Regions from separate parts of the Bradyrhizobium sp. 63_E2_N1_3 genome, predicted to be linked through region 2. Evidence: riboswitches for the same ligand, from Rfam matches in the RefSeq annotation. Region 2 holds a riboswitch; each other region holds the start of a gene.

Region 1 (5,823 bases), 2.0 Mb from region 2:
GCCCGGAGGTCGCCATCGACGGCCAGCGCCGGGTGATGACCATCATGTTCTCCGACATGAGCGGCTTCACCTCGATGAGCGAGGGCATGACCCCGCGCGGACTCGTCAAGGTCATGAACCACTATTTCACGGTGATGTCCGCGCCGATCCGGAGCCATCGCGGCGTTATCGATAAATATATCGGCGATGCCATCATGGCCTATTGGGGCCCTCCCTTCATTGAGGAGGACGAGCCGGCGCTGTTCGCCTGCTACGCCGCCATCGACATGGCCGATGAGGTGCCGGCGTTGCAGAAGCAATTGCCTGACCTGCTTGGTATCCGCGCCATGCCAGGCCCTTGCGATCTGCGCATCGGGATTGCCACCGGCGAGGTCCTGACCGGCAGCATCGGCTCCGAGCTGATGATGAGCTTCACCGTGATGGGCGATGCCGTGAACCTCGCTTCGCGGCTCGAACTGGTCAACAAGATCTACGGCACGCGGATCCTGATCGCGCAGGCCACGGCGGACGCGATCGGCTCGAACCTCGAGCTGCGCGAGATCGATCGTCTGGCGGTGGCCGGCCAAAGCGCATCGCAGGCCATTTTCGAGGTGATGAGCAAGGCGCACGGGCTCAGCGTCCCGCAGGAGAGCCTGCGCGCGCGCTACGCCGAAGGCCTCGCCGCCTACCGCGCGCAGCGCTTCGACGAGGCTCGCGCCGCGTTCAATGCAGCGCTCGAAGCCGTGCCCGGCGACGGTCCCTCGCGCACGCTGCTCGGCCGCATCGCGCAGTTCGAGGCCAATCCGCCGGACGCAGCTTGGGATGGTGCCTGGCGGCTGGAGCAGAAATAGCCGTTCTTGCTGGGCTTGCACCGCCCTTGCTGGAAAAAACGTTTCTACTCGATAACGATGTTCGCCGTGACCTATTTCTCAGGCTTAGGTTTGACGTCCCTTGTGGCGTTTGATGGGGACACGCCGATGACAGAACTTCATGACAGGCTGGAACGGTTCGAGACGCTCACCGCCGAATGCGAGCTGATTGCCAAGCTCGCCACCGACAGCACCAAGCGCGAGTTCTATCTGAGACTCTCGGAGCAGTATCGTCAGCTGGCGGTGGATATGCGGAAGGCGATCGCGACCAAGGCCGCGGCCTGACGCCGCCTGCAATCCGTTCTTAATGTTTGGCGCGCATCCTTTGAGGATGCGAGCGTCGCGATCATGATTGCTCGCATTGGGAATGCCGAGGTCCGTTGCGGTGCAGCGCATCTCGCTGACGTCGCTTTGCCGCTCCTCACCAGGGCAATCCCATGCGCCTTCTCGCAGTCCTCATCTTCGCGCTCATGACGGCCGCCTGCAACCAGGAGCAGGACATCACCGGCTCGACCCCGGTCTGTGCGATGCGGAACTACAGCTCCTACAATCCCCGCGACATGAACCAGTGCGTTGCCGCCTGCAAGGCGTGCGACCACGGCAACACCGTCACCTGCACCACGTCATGCACCCTCAAGGGTGCCCACTGAGCGGCGGCGCTGGCTGGAGCTAGCGCCGAGGGTGCTCGGGCACCGGAACGATTCACATGGGTTAGTCATTGAAGCGGCAGGCAGGACGCGGAGTCCTATGGAATGGGTATGCTCGATCCCGGTCGGTTCCTGGTGTCGTGCTCGCATTGCGATGCATGGCCGATGGCGGCCAACGTCAAACGTTCGAGCTGGTCTTCGTCGCCGCACGAGGTCCGCTTCGTATGCCCGCGCTGTCGCCGCGAGGAGACCGCCATCAGCTCGGCCTCCGGTGAGCTGACCCCGATCCGGCGCATCGACGCTCCGCTGCGCGACGTCACCGCGGCCTGGGCTCAGGCCCAGCGGCCAAGAGGTCGGGCGTAGCCCGCCCGTCACAGGACCAAGAGATCGGGCGTAGTCGGTTCTGCGCAACGCCTTGCGCGGTCCGTTTTGGAACCCGGCCTACGCCGACGCGTTTCCGCTCCGACATCAACGCATCGAGGCCCTGCGAATGATCAGCGAGCATTTCGACACCCGCACCCGGATCAACATGAAGCTGGCGCTGGATCGGGTCTGCCGCAATCGCCCGGTCGGCGAGGACCATTGCTTTCGCAGGTCCGTTGCCGAGAACATCATCCGCTGCGCGCTCACAGGCCGCACCGGCATCGGCCAGCTCGTCGATGCCGGCGAGCGGGCGATGATCAGGACGCGTTCGGAGCGGGAGCCGGCCTGATTGCGCCGGCTCAATCTCCGGTGCGGCGCTCTGACCGTGATGCAACCGGCCGATTGACTCTTCGCTTGCCCGCCCCGTAGATTGGCCGGTGACGGTTCTCCTCACGGAGATCAAAAGGGAACGTGGTGCGAGGTTTTCCCGATACCGGGATATTCTCAACGCCACGGCTGCCCCCGCAACTGTAAGCGGTGAATCTTTCGTCATATGCCACTGGGAATCTCGGTCCTGGGAAGGCGACGTAAGGTAACGACCCGCGAGCCAGGAGACCTGCCGTCAGCCGTGGTCACACGCGAAGATGTCGGTCGGGGAGTACAGACATTAGCTTCACCGGAGCAATCGAACGCTCCGCCGTGAAACCTCGTTCGCTGTGACGTGCCACTGACGTCATACCGAGGTTACAAGAGTGTCCCGTATTGTCTTTGCCGCCAGGCGCTTCCGCGCCGGCGTTGTCGCGTTCGTTTCCCTGTATTCGCTCGATCTGTCCATCGCCCGGGCCCAGCAGTCGGCATCGCCCGATCTGCTGCCGCCGGTCGAGGTCGCGCCGGACCGAGCGTGCGGCCAAGCCGCGAGCCGCGCGGCCGCCCGACCAGCCCGAGCAGCGGCGCGTCGCTCGGCTGCCGAAGCCCGAGCTGGTGCCGGCGTCGTCTCCGGTTGCCGGGGTATCCGCGGCCAACCTGTTTCCGACGGTCGTCGTCAGTCCGACGGGCGTTGTCACTCCGACCAATCTGGTTGCGAGCTCGGTGACGGTTCTGACCGCCAGAGACATAGAGCGCGATCAGCGCCGGACCGCATCCGATGCGCTGAGCGCGGTTCCTGGCCTGAACCTCGTGCAGACCGGCGGTCCGGGCGGACAGACGTCGATCTTCATGCGCGGAACGAATTCCAACCACACCAAGGTCCTGATCGACGGCATCGATGTCAGCGATCCCGGCAACCCGAACCGTTCGTTTGATTTCGGCCAGTTGCTCACCTCCGACATTCAGCAGATCGAAGTCCTGCGCGGTCCGCAGGGCGGTCTCTACGGCGCAGACGCGCTGGGTGGCGTGATCTCCATCGTGACGAAGAAGGGCGACGGTCCCGCCCGCGCCACCGGCTCGGTCGAGGGAGGCTCGTTCGGAACGTTCAATCAAACTGCAGGTCTGAGCGGCTCACAGGACCACTTCAACTATGCCTTCAACGTCGCGCATTTCCACGCGAACGACGTGCCGGTGACACCGGTCGAATTGCTGCCGCCGGGGCAGAAGGCGATCGGCAACTATTACGACAACATGACCTATTCGACGAAGCTTGGCGCCGAATTGAGCGAAAACCTCACGCTCAACGGCGTGGCGCGGTACACCGACGCCACCCTGCGCTTTACCGGAGACACCTTCGATCCCGTCACATCCGCGAGCTTTCCCGCGGCCGCGCAAAGCACGCAGACGGTGCACCAGCTCTTCACGCGCGGGGAGGCGGTCTGGTCCGCTCTCGACGACCGGATGAAAAGCTATTTCGGCGTCAACTACACCAATCACTGGAACTACAACATCTCGCCCGGCGACGCGATGGCCACGATCACGACCGGCGACCGCGTCAAGTATGATTGGCACACCACGACCCAGCTCGCGCCCAACAACAATGTCATCATTGGCGCGGAGCATGAGACCGAAACACTGCAAACGGCGACGGTTTCGGCGCAAAACGTCAACAAGGCCGGATATATGGAGCTGCAGTCCCAGTTCCGGGATCGCATCTTCTTCACGGCCAATGTCCGGCAGGACGACAACGAGCGGTTTGGAGAGCATCCGACCTTTCGTCTGGCGTCTGCCGTGATCGTGCCGGTCACGGATACGAAGTTCAAGGGAAGCTACGGCACGGGGTTCAAGGCGCCGACGCTCAACCAGCTTTACGTCAGCTTTCCCGCGTTCTTCTTCTTTGCAAATCCCAACCTCAGGCCCGAGGAAAGCGTCGGATACGACGCCGGCTTCGAGCAACCCTTGTTTGGCGATCGTGTCCGCTTCGGGTCGACCTACTTCCGTAACAACATTACCGACCTGATCCAGAGCACGTTCGATCCCGTGACGTTCACGAGCACCAACACCAATATCGGCAAGGCGATCACGGAGGGCACGGAGAGCTTCGTCGCGGCTGCGATCACCGACCGGCTTCGCGTTCGTGCCGACTACACTTTTACCCGCGCAGTGGATGCAACGGCGGGACTGGAGCTGCTGAGGCGTCCGAAGGAGAAGTGGAGCGCAAATGTCATCTGGAATCCGATCGACCCGCTCACATTGTCCGCAACAGTGTTGCACGTCGGGAGTTTCGTCGATGGCAACCGCGACTTCAGCATTCTGCGTCTGCTGGCTCCGGCCTACACTGTCGTCAACGTCGCAGCCGAATATCTGGTCACCGACCAGGTGAAGGTGTTCGGCCGGGTCGATAATCTCGCCAATGTGCACTATCAAAATCCGACCGGCTTTCTGCAGCCGGGACTGGGCGTCTATGGCGGCATTCGCCTGGCGAATTACGACGTCAGATAGTGAGAGAGAGAAGCCTCATGACGACGGCCGATCCGCTCATGGACCCGATCGCAAGCCAGCTTGCCGACGCTGAGGCCGGCTGGAGCGTCGGCACGTTCGGTGCCATTGCCGAGTTCACACGCGAGCCCGGTGAGGCCTTCGATATGGAGCAGTCTCGCAACGGGATCAGCGCCGTGACGCAGAAGGGTGGGATACGCGTTGTCTCCCACCCGGATCTGCGCCTGATCGCATCGGAATCGCCGACCACGGAGAGCTGGAGCCACCGCATCGCGCTGTGTCTTCCGCATGAAGCCAGCGCCATGAGTGGTCGTACCGTGTTGACCGAGCTCGGTCCGGATGTCGAGGCGCTCCTGACGAGGGATCGCAGCGGCATCCTGTTCGACCTTGGTCTCGGAACGTTGCAGATCGACGCCTGCATCCGCGTCAGCGATGCCGATGCCGTCGCCGCACTCAGGAGCCGCACGGGCCAATCCGTGTTCGCGCCCGAAAGCGATGCCATGCGGATCATTCTGGCCGCCAATCCGCACCGCGTCTTCATCAGCCGCATCGGGCGCGCCGAGGTATTCCAGCGGATCCCGCCGCCGGGTGGGCGAAGCCCTGACGGCCCGCACACCCACGTTCTGCCAAAGCTGCTCACGCATCGCCGCACCCATGCCGCCACCGAGCCGCTACCTGAGGGGTGGATCCCCTGCGCGCATCTCTATCCTGCCCATCCGCTGCGCGATCAGCTCGGCCGCAAGCGCGCTTTCCGGCCGGATCATCACGCAGCCTTCCAGGCGCTGCTCGAACTCTATGGGCTGCCGGAGCTAACGGTGTGCAAGAGGGCCGTGGTCGAGGCGGTCGCGAAGGGGCGGGGACCTGAGATGGTGACGCTTCCGCCCGATCGCACGGCGCGCGCCACCGTTCGCGTGGCCTTGCGCCAATTGGCGGCCATGGAGCCGCACACGGCGGCACTCGCCGCCTGGCTTGCCGCCTACGACCGGCGCGATCCAGCCGAGACTGAAGATCCCATGGAGGCTCTTCACTGAGTCAGACGTGATGCCGCGTTTCAGCAAAAAATGTGCTACAAATCCCACAAGGAGATCGTTCCATGACTG
Region 2 (5,823 bases):
CGATACGGCGAGCCCGACGGCCCCGGCGCAACGCGCTGCCCCGCGAGGGCGGAACGCAACGCATCGCGCTCCGCGTCGGCGCAAGTGCCGCGGCCGAACACGTGCAACCCGTCGCCGAACTGGCTCTCCTTGAGATCGCAGACGAAGCGATCGATCCGCGGGATCGCTTCCGCCGGTGCAGCCGATGCATCGAGACCGAGATCGTCCTCGAGGCCCGCCGCACGCGCTTCGTCGCGAATCGCGGCGATCAGACGCTGACGTCTGGCGGGGTCGAGGCCATCGGCGGTCGAATATTCGTCCAGCAGACGTTCGAGCCGGCGTAGGCCGTCCGGCACCGCAGATTGTTCCAGCGGCGGCGGCAGATGGCCGATGGTGACGGCACCCAAGCGCCGCTTGGCCTGCGCGGCCTCGCCGGGATCGTTGACGATGAAGGGATAGATGACCGGCAGATCGCCGATCAGGGCTTCCGGCCAGCAATGTGAGGACAGCGCCACGGATTTTCCGGGCAGCCATTCCAGCGTGCCATGGGCGCCCATGTGCACAACGGCATCGATGGCCTGCCCGCGGAACCAGAGATAGAACGCGACATAGGCATGGCGCGGTGTGCGGGCAAGATCGTGATAGTCGGCATCGCGCGTGGTCGCATCGCCGCGCTCGGGCTGAACCGCGATGATCGATCGGCCACTTGCGACGGCTGCGAATTGAAATGCACCGTCGCGACAGCTCGGGTCATCCTCCGGCGCGCCCCAGGCCTGCGCGAGATCATCCTGCAAGGCTTGCGGCAGGCGCGAGAGCGCCGCGCGGTAGTCGGCGACGCTCCAGGTCAGTTGCTGCTTCAGCAACGTTTCGCCAAGTGCGGAGACCGGCACAACATCGAAGCCGGCCTCTGTCAGGTCAGACAGCAATGCCTCCACCGACGCCAGCGCATCGAGCCCGACGGCATGCGCGATCTGATGCGGACGGCCCGGGTAGTTCGAGAGCACGAGCGCCACCCGCTTCTCGGCGGCTGGCGTCGCCGCGAGGCGCCGCCAGGCCGCAACGCGCGCGGCGACGGCCTTGACGCGCTCCTCGTCGGGCCGGTGCGCCAGATGCGAAAATTGCAGATCGGGATCACGCTCCGCGGCCGATTTGAAACTCACCACGCCCGCGAACAGGCGGCCGTCGACCTCCGGCAGCACCACATGCATCGCGAGATCGCCGGGCGACAGGCCGCGCAGCGACTCCGCCCAGTCTTCGCGCCGTGCCGATGAGAGCGCGACCTGGAAGACGGGACATGATGCAGCATCGAACGGTGTCGTGCCGTCGTCGCCCATCGCCGAGAACGCCGTCGCGTTGACGATCGCGGCCGGAGGATTCGTCGCGAAATAGGTCCGCAGCCAGTCCGCAACGCCCGGAGCCTTCAGCGAGGTGACGAACGCGCCGTACGCGTCAAAGCCGCGCTCGCGCAGCGCCGCGATCAGGGCGTCGACCGGCCCGGTATCCGCGGCGGTGAGATAGGAGCGATAGAAGGTCACGAACGCGAGCGGCTTTCCCTCGCCTGCCATCGGCGCAGCAATGACGCCACGCGCGGGATCGTAAAAGCCCATCTCAGGCAGGTTCATCTCGCCGACGACCGGGCCTGCGTAAAGGCCCGAGGCCAACGCGAGCTGCGCGATCGCGGCCTGCGCTGCAACAGGACCGCCGGTGTCACAGAGCACCTTGAGCCGGCGCAGCGTCGAAACCGGCAGGGTCGAGTAGGCATCGAGCCGCGTGTCGTCGCGGCCGTCGGCCGGCAGCACGGCCAGCACGATATTGCGGTCCTTCGCCAGCTGCTGCAGGGCCGCGAGCCCGTACGGCCAATAGGATTCACCGCCGATCAGGCGCACCAGGATGCCGCGTGCCTGCGACAGCGTGCGCTCGACATAGGTGTCGACCGACAACGGATGACGCAGCTCCGCGAGATTGGCGAGCCGCAGCGACGGCAGGCTGTTGCGGCCGCGCCGCCAGCCGGCCGCGAACGCGGCAAGGTCGGAATCCGAGTACGAGAGCACCACGAGATCGGCCGGGTCCTGGCCGATGTCCCTTGGCGTCGCAGTCTCCTCGAGACCGCGGCTCTCGCGGAAGACGACGTGCATCAGATACCAGATCCTGAAAGCCCAAGTCCGACCTTGATCGCGGCCTCGTCGATATCGCCGTGCTCGCCGATCACGACGAGCTTCGACTGCCTGAGAGCTGCGCCCCAGGGCTTGTCGAACTGGTGGCGCACGCGCTCGCCGACCGCTTGCAGCAACAGGCGCATCGGCTTGCCCGCGACCGCGATATAGCCCTTGACGCGCAGCACGTTCTGCTCGCGCGAAAGACGCTGCACCGATGCGACCAATGCTTCGATGTCGGTAACCTCCGGAAGATCGATCACGACGGAGGCGAAATCGTCGTGCTCGTGATCCTCCTCGCCGTCGTGATGCGAGGGGCGCGCGGCGAGATCGTTCTCTGCGGCAGCGCCGAGGCCAAGGATGACACGCGCATCGATCGCGCCATCGGTGACGGATAGCATCGGCACGCGGCGCGGCATCTCCGCGGTGATGGCGGCTTTGGCGGCTTCGATCCCTGCGGGCCCCGCAAGATCAGCCTTGGTCAGCAGCACGATGTCGGCGCAGGCGATCTGGTCCTCGAACACTTCCGACAGCGGCGTCTCGTGATCGAGATTTCCATCCGCCGCGCGCTGCGCTTCCACCGCAGCCGGGTCCGGCGCAAAACGGCCGGCGGCGACAGCCTCGGCATCGGCGAGCGCAATCACGCCGTCGACCGTGATCCGCGAGCGGATCTCCGGCCAGTCGAACGCCTTCAACAGCGGCTTCGGCAGCGCCAGGCCCGAGGTCTCGATCAGGATGTGATCGGGCCGCACCGGCCGCGCCAAGAGCTTTTCCATGGTCGGAATGAAATCGTCCGCAACGGTGCAGCAGATGCAGCCATTGGCGAGCTCGACGATGTTCTCCTCCGGGCAGTTGGCATCGGCGCAGGATTTCAGGATCTCGCCGTCGACGCCCTCGCTGCCGAACTCGTTGACGAGCACCGCGAGCTTCTTGCCGTCAGGGTTTGCGAGCAGATGCTGGATCAGCGTCGTCTTGCCTGAGCCGAGAAAACCGGTGACCACCGTCACAGGGACTTTTGCGAGCGAGTTCATTCGGCGGCCTCCGGCAACACGGCAATGGGGGGAATGCGGGCAAGCGACTGCTTGCGGAAGATTTCGGGACGGCTGCGCCAGGGCACGAGGCCATCGGGCGCGGCGGCATAGGCCGCAGCACCCGCGACCACGTCGCTCGCATGGGCCTCTGACAGACGGCCATAGACATAGGACCAGCGGCCGGGCGCGCTGAGCGCAACCGAGCAACCCTGGCTGCATGCCGACAGGCATTCAACGGGAACCACATTGACGCCCTCAGGCACGCCGGCGTCGAGGATCGCACCATGCAGGCGCTTGCCGGGCGTCGTCTCACCCTCGTCGAGCGTCTGGCCGGCACGGCAGGTAATACAGACGTGAAGTGTGACGGTCATCGCCTCTTCCAGGATAAACAGCGGGAGGCGAAGAGGCACACGGACCATTCCCCCGAAGGTCCGTTTCCCCGTCGCGGAACACCCCGTCCGCCGGTCCAAAACTCGTCCGCGCTGGCAGGTCTCCCGGCTTGCGGAGCAGGGCTTTTGGCCCTTCGATCCCCGCCTTCCCGATCCCCTGCGGGGGATCAGTGGCCTCGGGCATCTCTCCGGTCACGGTCGCGGGGGCGGCTGCAGTTTGGAGCCGAATCTTGTCGATTCGGACCCTATCGCATTCCCTCTTCGCCTGTCATAGGACAGGAACCAACGCCGGGCCACCATTTGCCCCCGGCCGCCTCTTGTCAAGCCGAAGGACCCTGTCAGATGACGCCTGAACCGGATACCCAAACGGCCGAGGAAACCGACGCCCGCCACGCCGCGAAAATGGCGAAAATCAAGGTCGCCCGCGACAAGATCATGGCGACCAAGAGCGGCGAGAAGGGCCTCATCATCGTCCACACCGGCGCCGGCAAGGGCAAGTCCTCCTCCGCTTTCGGCATGATCGTCCGCTGTGTCGCCCATGGCTTCCCCTGCGCGGTCGTGCAGTTCATCAAGGGCGCCTGGGACACCGGCGAGCGGCGCCTGCTCACCGGCCATTTCGGCGAGCTCTGCCAGTTCCATGCGATGGGCGAAGGTTTCACCTGGGAGACGCAGGACCGCGCCCGCGACATCGCCGCGGCGCAGGCCGGCTGGGCGAAGGCCAAGGAGCTGATATCAGATTCCAATCTGCGCATGGTCGTGCTCGACGAGATCAACATCGCGCTGCGCTACGACTATCTCGACATCGCCGAGGTCGTCGACTTCCTGAAAACGCACAAGCCGCCGATGACGCATGTCGTGCTCACCGGGCGCAATGCCAAGGACGAGCTGATCGAGATCGCCGATCTCGTCACCGAGATGACGCTGGTCAAGCACCCCTTCCGCTCCGGCATCAAGGCGCAAGCCGGCGTCGAGTTCTGACGACGCCAGATTCTGAAAACACCATGGCGCGCGCATTGATGATCCAGGGGGCCGGCTCGGACGTGGGCAAGTCGCTCATCGTCGCCGGCCTCGCCCGCGCCTTCACGCGGCGCGGCCTGCGCGTGCTGCCCTTCAAGCCGCAGAACATGTCGAACAACGCGGCCGTGACCGTCGACGGCGGCGAGATCGGCCGCGCGCAGGCTCTGCAGGCGCTCGCCGCCGGTGTCGAGCCGCACACCGACATGAATCCGGTGCTGCTCAAGCCCGAGACCGACGTCGGCGCGCAGGTGATCGTGCAGGGAAAGCGCATCGCGGCCGCGCGGGCGCGCGAATATGCGGCGATGAAACCGTCGCTGATGGGCGCGGTGCTGGAAAGTTTCGAGAGGCTGAAAGCGCGCGCCGATCTGGTCCTGGTCGAAGGCGCCGGCAGCCCGGCCGAGGTCAACCTGCGCAAGGCCGACATCGCCAATATGGGCTTTGCGCGCAAGGCCGACGTGCCCGTCGTGCTGGTCGGCGACATCGACCGCGGCGGCGTCATCGCCCAGCTCGTCGGCATCAAGACGGTGATCGACCCCGACGATGCCGCGATGATCGAGGGTTTCGTCATCAACAAGTTCCGCGGCGACCCCTCGCTGTTCGACGACGGCTACAAGCTGATCGAGCAGAAGACCGCGTGGCGCGGCCTCGGCGTACTGCCCTGGTTCGCGCGCGCCGGCGAGCTGCCGGCCGAGGATGCGCTGGGGCTGAGCGACGCGCGCAAGCCAGGCCAGTGCAAGATCGCCTGCCTCGCGCTGTCGCGGATCGCCAATTTCGATGATCTTGATCCGCTGAAACTCGAACCTGGCGTCGATCTCGTGATGGTGCGGCCGGGCGAAGCCATCCCCGGCGACGTCCGCCTCGTCATCATCCCCGGCTCGAAATCCACCCGCGGCGATCTCGCCTTCCTGCGCGCGCAGGGCTGGGACATCGATCTCCTGGCGCATCATCGCCGCGGCGGCCATGTGCTTGGCCTCTGCGGCGGCTATCAGATGCTCGGGCGCAGCGTCGCCGACCCTGACGGCATCGAAGGTCCCGCAGGCGATACGCCGGGTCTCGGACTTCTGGACGTCGCCACAATGATGAGCCCGCAGAAGACGCTGACGCGCGTCGCGGCCGTGCATGCCGCCACGGACCAGCCGATCGACGCCTACGAAATCCACATCGGCCGCACCGACGGACCGGATCGCGCGCGCCCGTTTGCGAAACTGAATGGGGAGCCGGAGGGCGCGATCTCGCGCGATGGCCGCGTGCAGG
Region 3 (5,823 bases), 2.0 Mb from region 2:
CACGATCGGCCTCGTCATGACGGTCCTGATCATCGGCTGCAACTACACGAACTCCACGGTCCTGATCACCGTGCTGATGAGCGCGGCCTTCTTCGGCAAGGGTTTTGGCTCGCTGGGCTGGACGGTCGTCGCCGACACCGCGCCCAAGGAGGTGATCGGACTCACTGGCGGCGTCTTTAACGCCGTCGGCAACACCGCCGGAATCGTGACGCCTGTTGCGATCGGCTACATCCTCTCCGCCACCGGATCGTTCAACGGAGCGCTGCTGTATGTCGGCCTGCATGGGCTGCTGGCCGTGCTCTGTTACTGGGTCATCGTCGGGCCCATCGAGCGTCTCGTCATTCGCGAAGGCAGCGGGCTGATCCGCTCCGCGTCGGTCGCTGCCGAATGACATCATTTCCCGCAAATCCACCTCGATAGGAGAAAGCCATGAACTACCAGATCAACACGCGCATTATCGCCAACCCGCTCGCGGCAGGGCTCGCAGCCGGGGAAGCGACGACGGACCGGATCGCATGGGTGAGGACGTCGCTCGTCTTCCTGCCGCTCGCCCAGGCGATCAGCGATGCCAAGGTTCTCACCGGCCGGCAAAAACCCCTCACCGAGATCGCCTTCCTGTTTGCCGAGATCGAGACCGAGAACGGCCACAGCGGCATCGGCTACAGCTATTCGAAGCGCGCCGGTGGTCCGGGGCAGTTTGCGCACGCCAGGGAGATCGCCGGCGAGCTGATCGGCGAGGATCCGAGCGACATCGCGCGTCTGTGGGACAAGCTCGTCTGGGCCGGCGCCTCGGTCGGCCGCAGCGGCATGTCCACGCAGGCCATCGCCGCCTTCGACATCGCGCTGTGGGATCTCAAGGCCAAGCGCGCCAAGCTGCCGCTGGCAAAGCTGCTCGGTGCCCATCGTGACTCCGTGCGCTGCTACAACACCTCCGGCGGATACCTTTCGATGCCGATCGAGGAGGTGAAGGAGCGCGTCAGCATGGCGCTCGACAGGGGCATCGGCGCCATCAAGCTGAAGGTCGGCCAGCCCGACCCGATGGTCGACCTCAAGCGCATCGAGGCGGTTCGCAACCACATCGGCGACGTTCCGCTGGCGATCGACGCCAACCAGCAATGGGACCGCACCACGGCTCTGCGCTTCGGCCGCATCGCCGAGCAATTTAACCTGACCTGGATCGAGGAGCCGCTCGACGCCTACGACTACGAAGGTCATGCGGCGCTGGCAGCCGAGCTTGCGACCCCGATTGCGACCGGCGAGATGTTGACCAGCATCGACGAGCATTACGAGCTGATCCGCAACAATTCGGTCGATTTCATCCAGCCGGATGCGCCGCGCGTCGGCGGCATCACGCCGTTCCTCAAGATCCTCGCGCTCGCCGACCACAAGAAGCTCCAGCTCGCGCCGCACTATTGCATGGAGATCCATCTGCACCTGACCGCGGCCTATGCCCGGGAGCCCTGGGTCGAGCATTTCGAGTGGTCGGAGGCGATGTTCAACGAAAAGCTCGAGGTCGTGAACGGCCGCATGATCGTGCCGAACCGGCCGGGCCTCGGCTTCAGCCTGTCGGAGCAGGCGCGCGCCTGGGCCCGTGACGTCCACGAGGTCGGAAAGCGCCGCTGAGGGAGGATGGCCATGTACGAACCAAAGACGAAGCTTAGTCCCCTGGATCCGTCTGTCATCCGCCGGCTGAAGGATGTCTCCTCGGGTTCGCTGACCACCGAGCTGTTCAAGAAAGGCCTGCGCCAGTGCTTTCTGGTCGGGCTGGTGCCGATGAACAAGGACGCGGTCCGCTTCGCCGGTGAAGCTTTCACCATGCGGATGATCCCGGCGCGAGAGGATCTCGATACCATAGAGACACTCACGCCGTATCCGAACGCGGACAATCTGCAATGGGAAGCGGTCGAGAACATTCCGCCCGGCCATGTCCTGGTGATCGACAGCCGCAACGATCCACGCGCAGCATCGGCGGGCGCCATGCTGCCGACGCGGATGAAGGTGCGCGGCGCAGCCGCGATCGTCACCGATGGCGCGTTTCGTGACGGCCAGGAGCTGGCGCGGCTCGATTTCCCGGCCTATGCGCGGCAGGTCACCGCATCGACGCGGTTGTCCTATCATCGCGTCGCGGACCTGAATATCCCGATCGCCTGCGCCGACGTGGCGGTCTACCCGGGCGACATCATCGTCGGTGACGGTGACGGCATCACGGTCGTGCCACGGCATTTGGCCGCCGAAATGGCCGACCTCTGCGAGAGGCGGGACCAGCTCGAGAAGTACCTGTCGTATCGTATCAGTGCCGGCGAGCCGCTCTACGGCGTCTATCCGCCCACACCCGCCGTGCGCGCCGACTTTGAGGCTTGGAAAAAGGCCGGTGCGGATCCGGCGAGGGCCACGACGATCCGGGCGGGAGCCTGACATGAGCAAGACATCGCCCGCCGCCATGGAGGCGACGATCCGTCGCTATTTCGACGCCTGCAACGCCGCCGACTACGATGCCTTGATGGCCTGCTTCACGGCGGACGCGGTTCACTACTTCCCGTCCGGCTTGCCGGACATTCCATGGCGTGGCGCCGATACCATCGCGCGCAAATGGATCTGGTGCGTCGAGAATCTCGGGTCGCAATGGACGATCGAAAAGATTCTTTGCTCGTCGACGTCGCCGGAAGCCGTGATCGAATGGACGCACTGGAAGCGCAAGCAGGGCACGGCGCTTCGCGGCGACGAATGGTACGCGTTCGAAGGGGCGAGCGGTCGCATCAAGGAGATCAGGGCTTATTATGCGGCGCCCGCCGATCCATCGGCCCGGATCTGCGAGCTCGTCGATTTCGACTATCGCGATCGCGGCTATCACCTTTCGTCCGAATAGCATCGGGCGTCCATGCCGTTCCTGGGCGGCGTGGGCGCCTTCACCGCCGTCATCGTGACGCGCACCGGGCTGACCAGCGCGGTCTGGCTCGCCGGCCAGCGATGCGCGCCGTGCAGCGAAACGAGGACCTTTGCGGCGAAGCACCTCGGTGCGATCAGGGCGAAAATTGCGGAGCTGCGTGTGCTGGAAGCGAGAGTGGCGTCGCTGGTGAGCGGCTGCGAGGCGACATGCAGCGGCAGCGTCGCGCCGGACTGTGTGATCTTGCAGTCGGGATGCGGACCTCATAGCGCGCCAAGCTGAGGCGCGATCCAAGTGCGAATTCCCGCATTCCACAGGGCACAGGGCTCATGACCCGCAACGAATCGTTGACACCCGGCTGCATATGTCACCACATGTGGGCGTCACGGTTCCGCTGGATCGCAAGATTTAGTGGCTAAGAGGGAAGCCGGTGAACCGCGCGAGAGCGCGGAATTCCGGCGCTGCCCCCGCAACTGTCAGCAGCGAGCTGCTTCCGAACAATCGTCACTGGCGCCTTTCGCGCCGGGAAGACGGGAAGTGGGCGACGACCTGCGAGCCAGGAGACCTGCCGCGACAATCTGAACGTCCACGGGCGGGGTGTCCGGCGGTCGCTTGCATGCACCGCCCGGCAACTCTGCTGCCGGCGTTTCTGCAGCGTCCTTCCTTACAGCCCCGTTCAAACACAACGCGCGCATCACGGGGCCCATTGATGTCACTGAACCTGCACGACGCGGACACCGCCTCCGCACCCATCGTTCATTTGCGTCCACAATCGCTTGCGCCTGCTTCGAGCGAGCCGGCTATGCAGATCATCCGTCGCAACGGCAAGGTCTCGCCGTTCGATTCCGCCAAGATCGCGGTCGCCATGACCAAGGCTTTCCTTGCGGTCGAAGGCACCAGCGCGGTCGCCTCGCGTCGCGTCCATGAGAGCGTGGAGCAGCTCACGGCCGAAGTCGTCGCTGCGCTGATGCGGCGGGCAGGCGAGGGACGCACCTTCCATATCGAGGACGTGCAGGACCAGGTCGAGCTCGCCTTGATGCGGAGCGAGCACCACAAGGTCGCACGCGCCTATGTGCTGTACCGCGAGGAGCGGTCGCGCCAGCGCGCCGAGGAGGCGGCCGCGGAAGCGACGCCCGCTGTCGCGCCGGTCCTTCATGTCACGCTCGCCGACGGTTCGCGCGTTGGTCTCGACACCAAGCGGCTTGCGCTGATTATCGGCGAAGCCTGCGCCGGTCTCGACGGCGTCTCCGCGGCACCCGTGCTCACCGAGACCACCCGCAATCTCTACGACGGCATCAGCCAGGACGAACTGGCGCTGGCCTCGATCATGGCCGCACGCACGCTGGTCGAGCAGGAGCCGAATTATGCTTATGTCAGTGCGCGCCTGCTGCTGGACAAGCTCCGCGGCGAGGTGCTGTCCTACGTCCATGGCGTGCCGACGTCCGCCTCGCAGGCCGACATGACGATGCGCTACGTCGAATACTTCCCGGCCTATCTGAAGACCGGCATCGCCGCCGAACTGCTCGATCCTGAACTCGCCCGCTTCGACCTTGGCCGGATCGCGGCCGCGTTGAAGCCGGAACGCGACCTGAACTTCCAGTTCCTCGGTCTTCAGACGCTCTACGACCGCTACTTCCTGCACGTCCGAGGCAAGCGGATCGAATTGCCGCAGGCCTTCTTCATGCGTGTCGCGATGGGCTTGGCGGTGCGCGAAATCGATCGCGAGGCCAAGGCGATCGAGTTCTACGATCTGCTGTCATCGTTCGACTTCATGGCCTCGACGCCGACGCTGTTCAATTCGGGTACGCTGCGTCCGCAATTGTCGTCCTGCTTCCTGACCACAGTGTCGGACGACCTCGACGGCATCTTCAAGTCAATCAAGGACAATGCGCTGCTCGCAAAATATTCCGGCGGTCTCGGCAACGACTGGACCCCGGTTCGTGGCCTCGGCGCCCACATCAAGGGCACCAACGGCGAAAGCCAGGGCATCATCCCATTCCTGAAGGTCGCCAACGACACCGCGATTGCCGTCAACCAGGGCGGTAAGCGCAAGGGCGCCGTCTGCGCCTATCTGGAGACATGGCACGTCGATATCGAGGAATTCCTCGACCTGCGCAAGAACACCGGTGACGACCGCCGCCGCACCCACGACATGAACACCGCCAATTGGGTGCCGGACCTGTTCATGCAGCGCGTCGATGCCGATGGCGAATGGACGCTGTTCTCGCCTGACGAGACGCCCGATTTGCACGATCTCTATGGCGAGGCGTTCAAGACGGCTTACGAGGCCTATGAGGCCAGGGCGAAGGCCGGCGGCATGCGCGTCTTCAAGACCGTGCGCGCGAGCGACCTCTGGCGTCGCATGTTGACCATGCTGTTTGAGACCGGTCATCCCTGGATCACCTTCAAGGACCCCTGCAATCTGCGTTCGCCGCAACGCCACGCGGGCGTGATCCATTCCTCGAACCTCTGCACCGAGATCACGCTGAACACCTCGGGCGACGAGGTCGCGGTCTGCAATCTCGGCTCCGTCAACATGCTCAACCATGTCGGGCCTGATGGTGTCGACCAGGCCAAGCTGAAGCGGACGGTGACCACCGCCGTCCGGATGCTCGACAACGTCATCGACATCAATTTCTACACGATCCCCGAAGCGCGCCGCTCCAACATGCGTCATCGTCCCGTCGGGCTCGGCCTGATGGGCTTTCAGGAAGCGCTTCAGGTCCAGCGCATTCCGACCGCGTCCGACGCGGCCGTGGCGTTTGCCGACACCAGCATGGAGGCAATCTCGTTCCACGCGATCGAAGCGTCGTCCGATCTCGCCGCGGAGCGCGGACGCTATCCGAGCTTCGAGGGCTCGCTGTGGTCGAAGGGCGTCTTGCCGCTCGACTCCATCCAGCTTCTCGCCGACGCGCGCGGTGGTCTCGACGTCGATCGCT

The links. Region 2 has a riboswitch for cobalamin ahead of AB7531_RS30635 (DUF1636 family protein). Riboswitches for the same ligand answer to the same signal wherever they lie in the genome.
Region 1: linked by a shared signal. The riboswitch ahead of AB7531_RS21010 (TonB-dependent receptor plug domain-containing protein) and the one ahead of AB7531_RS30635 (DUF1636 family protein) in region 2 are both predicted to bind cobalamin.
Region 3: linked by a shared signal. The riboswitch ahead of AB7531_RS21055 (ribonucleoside-diphosphate reductase subunit alpha) and the one ahead of AB7531_RS30635 (DUF1636 family protein) in region 2 are both predicted to bind cobalamin.

Annotation. Positions count from the first base shown of each region.
Region 1 is NZ_CP197235.1:4,417,707-4,423,529, forward strand. It holds gene AB7531_RS20985 (adenylate/guanylate cyclase domain-containing protein) at 1-830, shown strand, start outside; gene AB7531_RS20990 (hypothetical protein) at 957-1,133, shown strand; gene AB7531_RS20995 (hypothetical protein) at 1,286-1,498, shown strand; gene AB7531_RS21000 (hypothetical protein) at 1,601-1,858, shown strand; gene AB7531_RS21005 (hypothetical protein) at 1,986-2,207, shown strand; cobalamin riboswitch at 2,283-2,496, shown strand; gene AB7531_RS21010 (TonB-dependent receptor plug domain-containing protein) at 2,840-4,726, shown strand; gene AB7531_RS21015 (DUF6925 family protein) at 4,744-5,754, shown strand; gene AB7531_RS21020 (hypothetical protein) at 5,817-5,823, shown strand, end outside.
Region 2 is NZ_CP197235.1:6,392,726-6,398,548, forward strand. It holds gene cobN (cobaltochelatase subunit CobN) at 1-2,114, opposite strand, end outside; gene cobW (cobalamin biosynthesis protein CobW) at 2,114-3,163, opposite strand; gene AB7531_RS30635 (DUF1636 family protein) at 3,160-3,534, opposite strand; cobalamin riboswitch at 3,631-3,854, opposite strand; gene cobO (cob(I)yrinic acid a,c-diamide adenosyltransferase) at 3,895-4,530, shown strand; gene AB7531_RS30645 (cobyric acid synthase) at 4,554-5,823, shown strand, end outside.
Region 3 is NZ_CP197235.1:4,426,199-4,432,021, forward strand. It holds gene AB7531_RS21030 (MFS transporter) at 1-391, shown strand, start outside; gene AB7531_RS21035 (L-talarate/galactarate dehydratase) at 430-1,623, shown strand; gene AB7531_RS21040 (ribonuclease activity regulator RraA) at 1,636-2,415, shown strand; gene AB7531_RS21045 (nuclear transport factor 2 family protein) at 2,417-2,866, shown strand; gene AB7531_RS21050 (hypothetical protein) at 2,879-3,166, shown strand; cobalamin riboswitch at 3,254-3,471, shown strand; gene AB7531_RS21055 (ribonucleoside-diphosphate reductase subunit alpha) at 3,594-5,823, shown strand, end outside.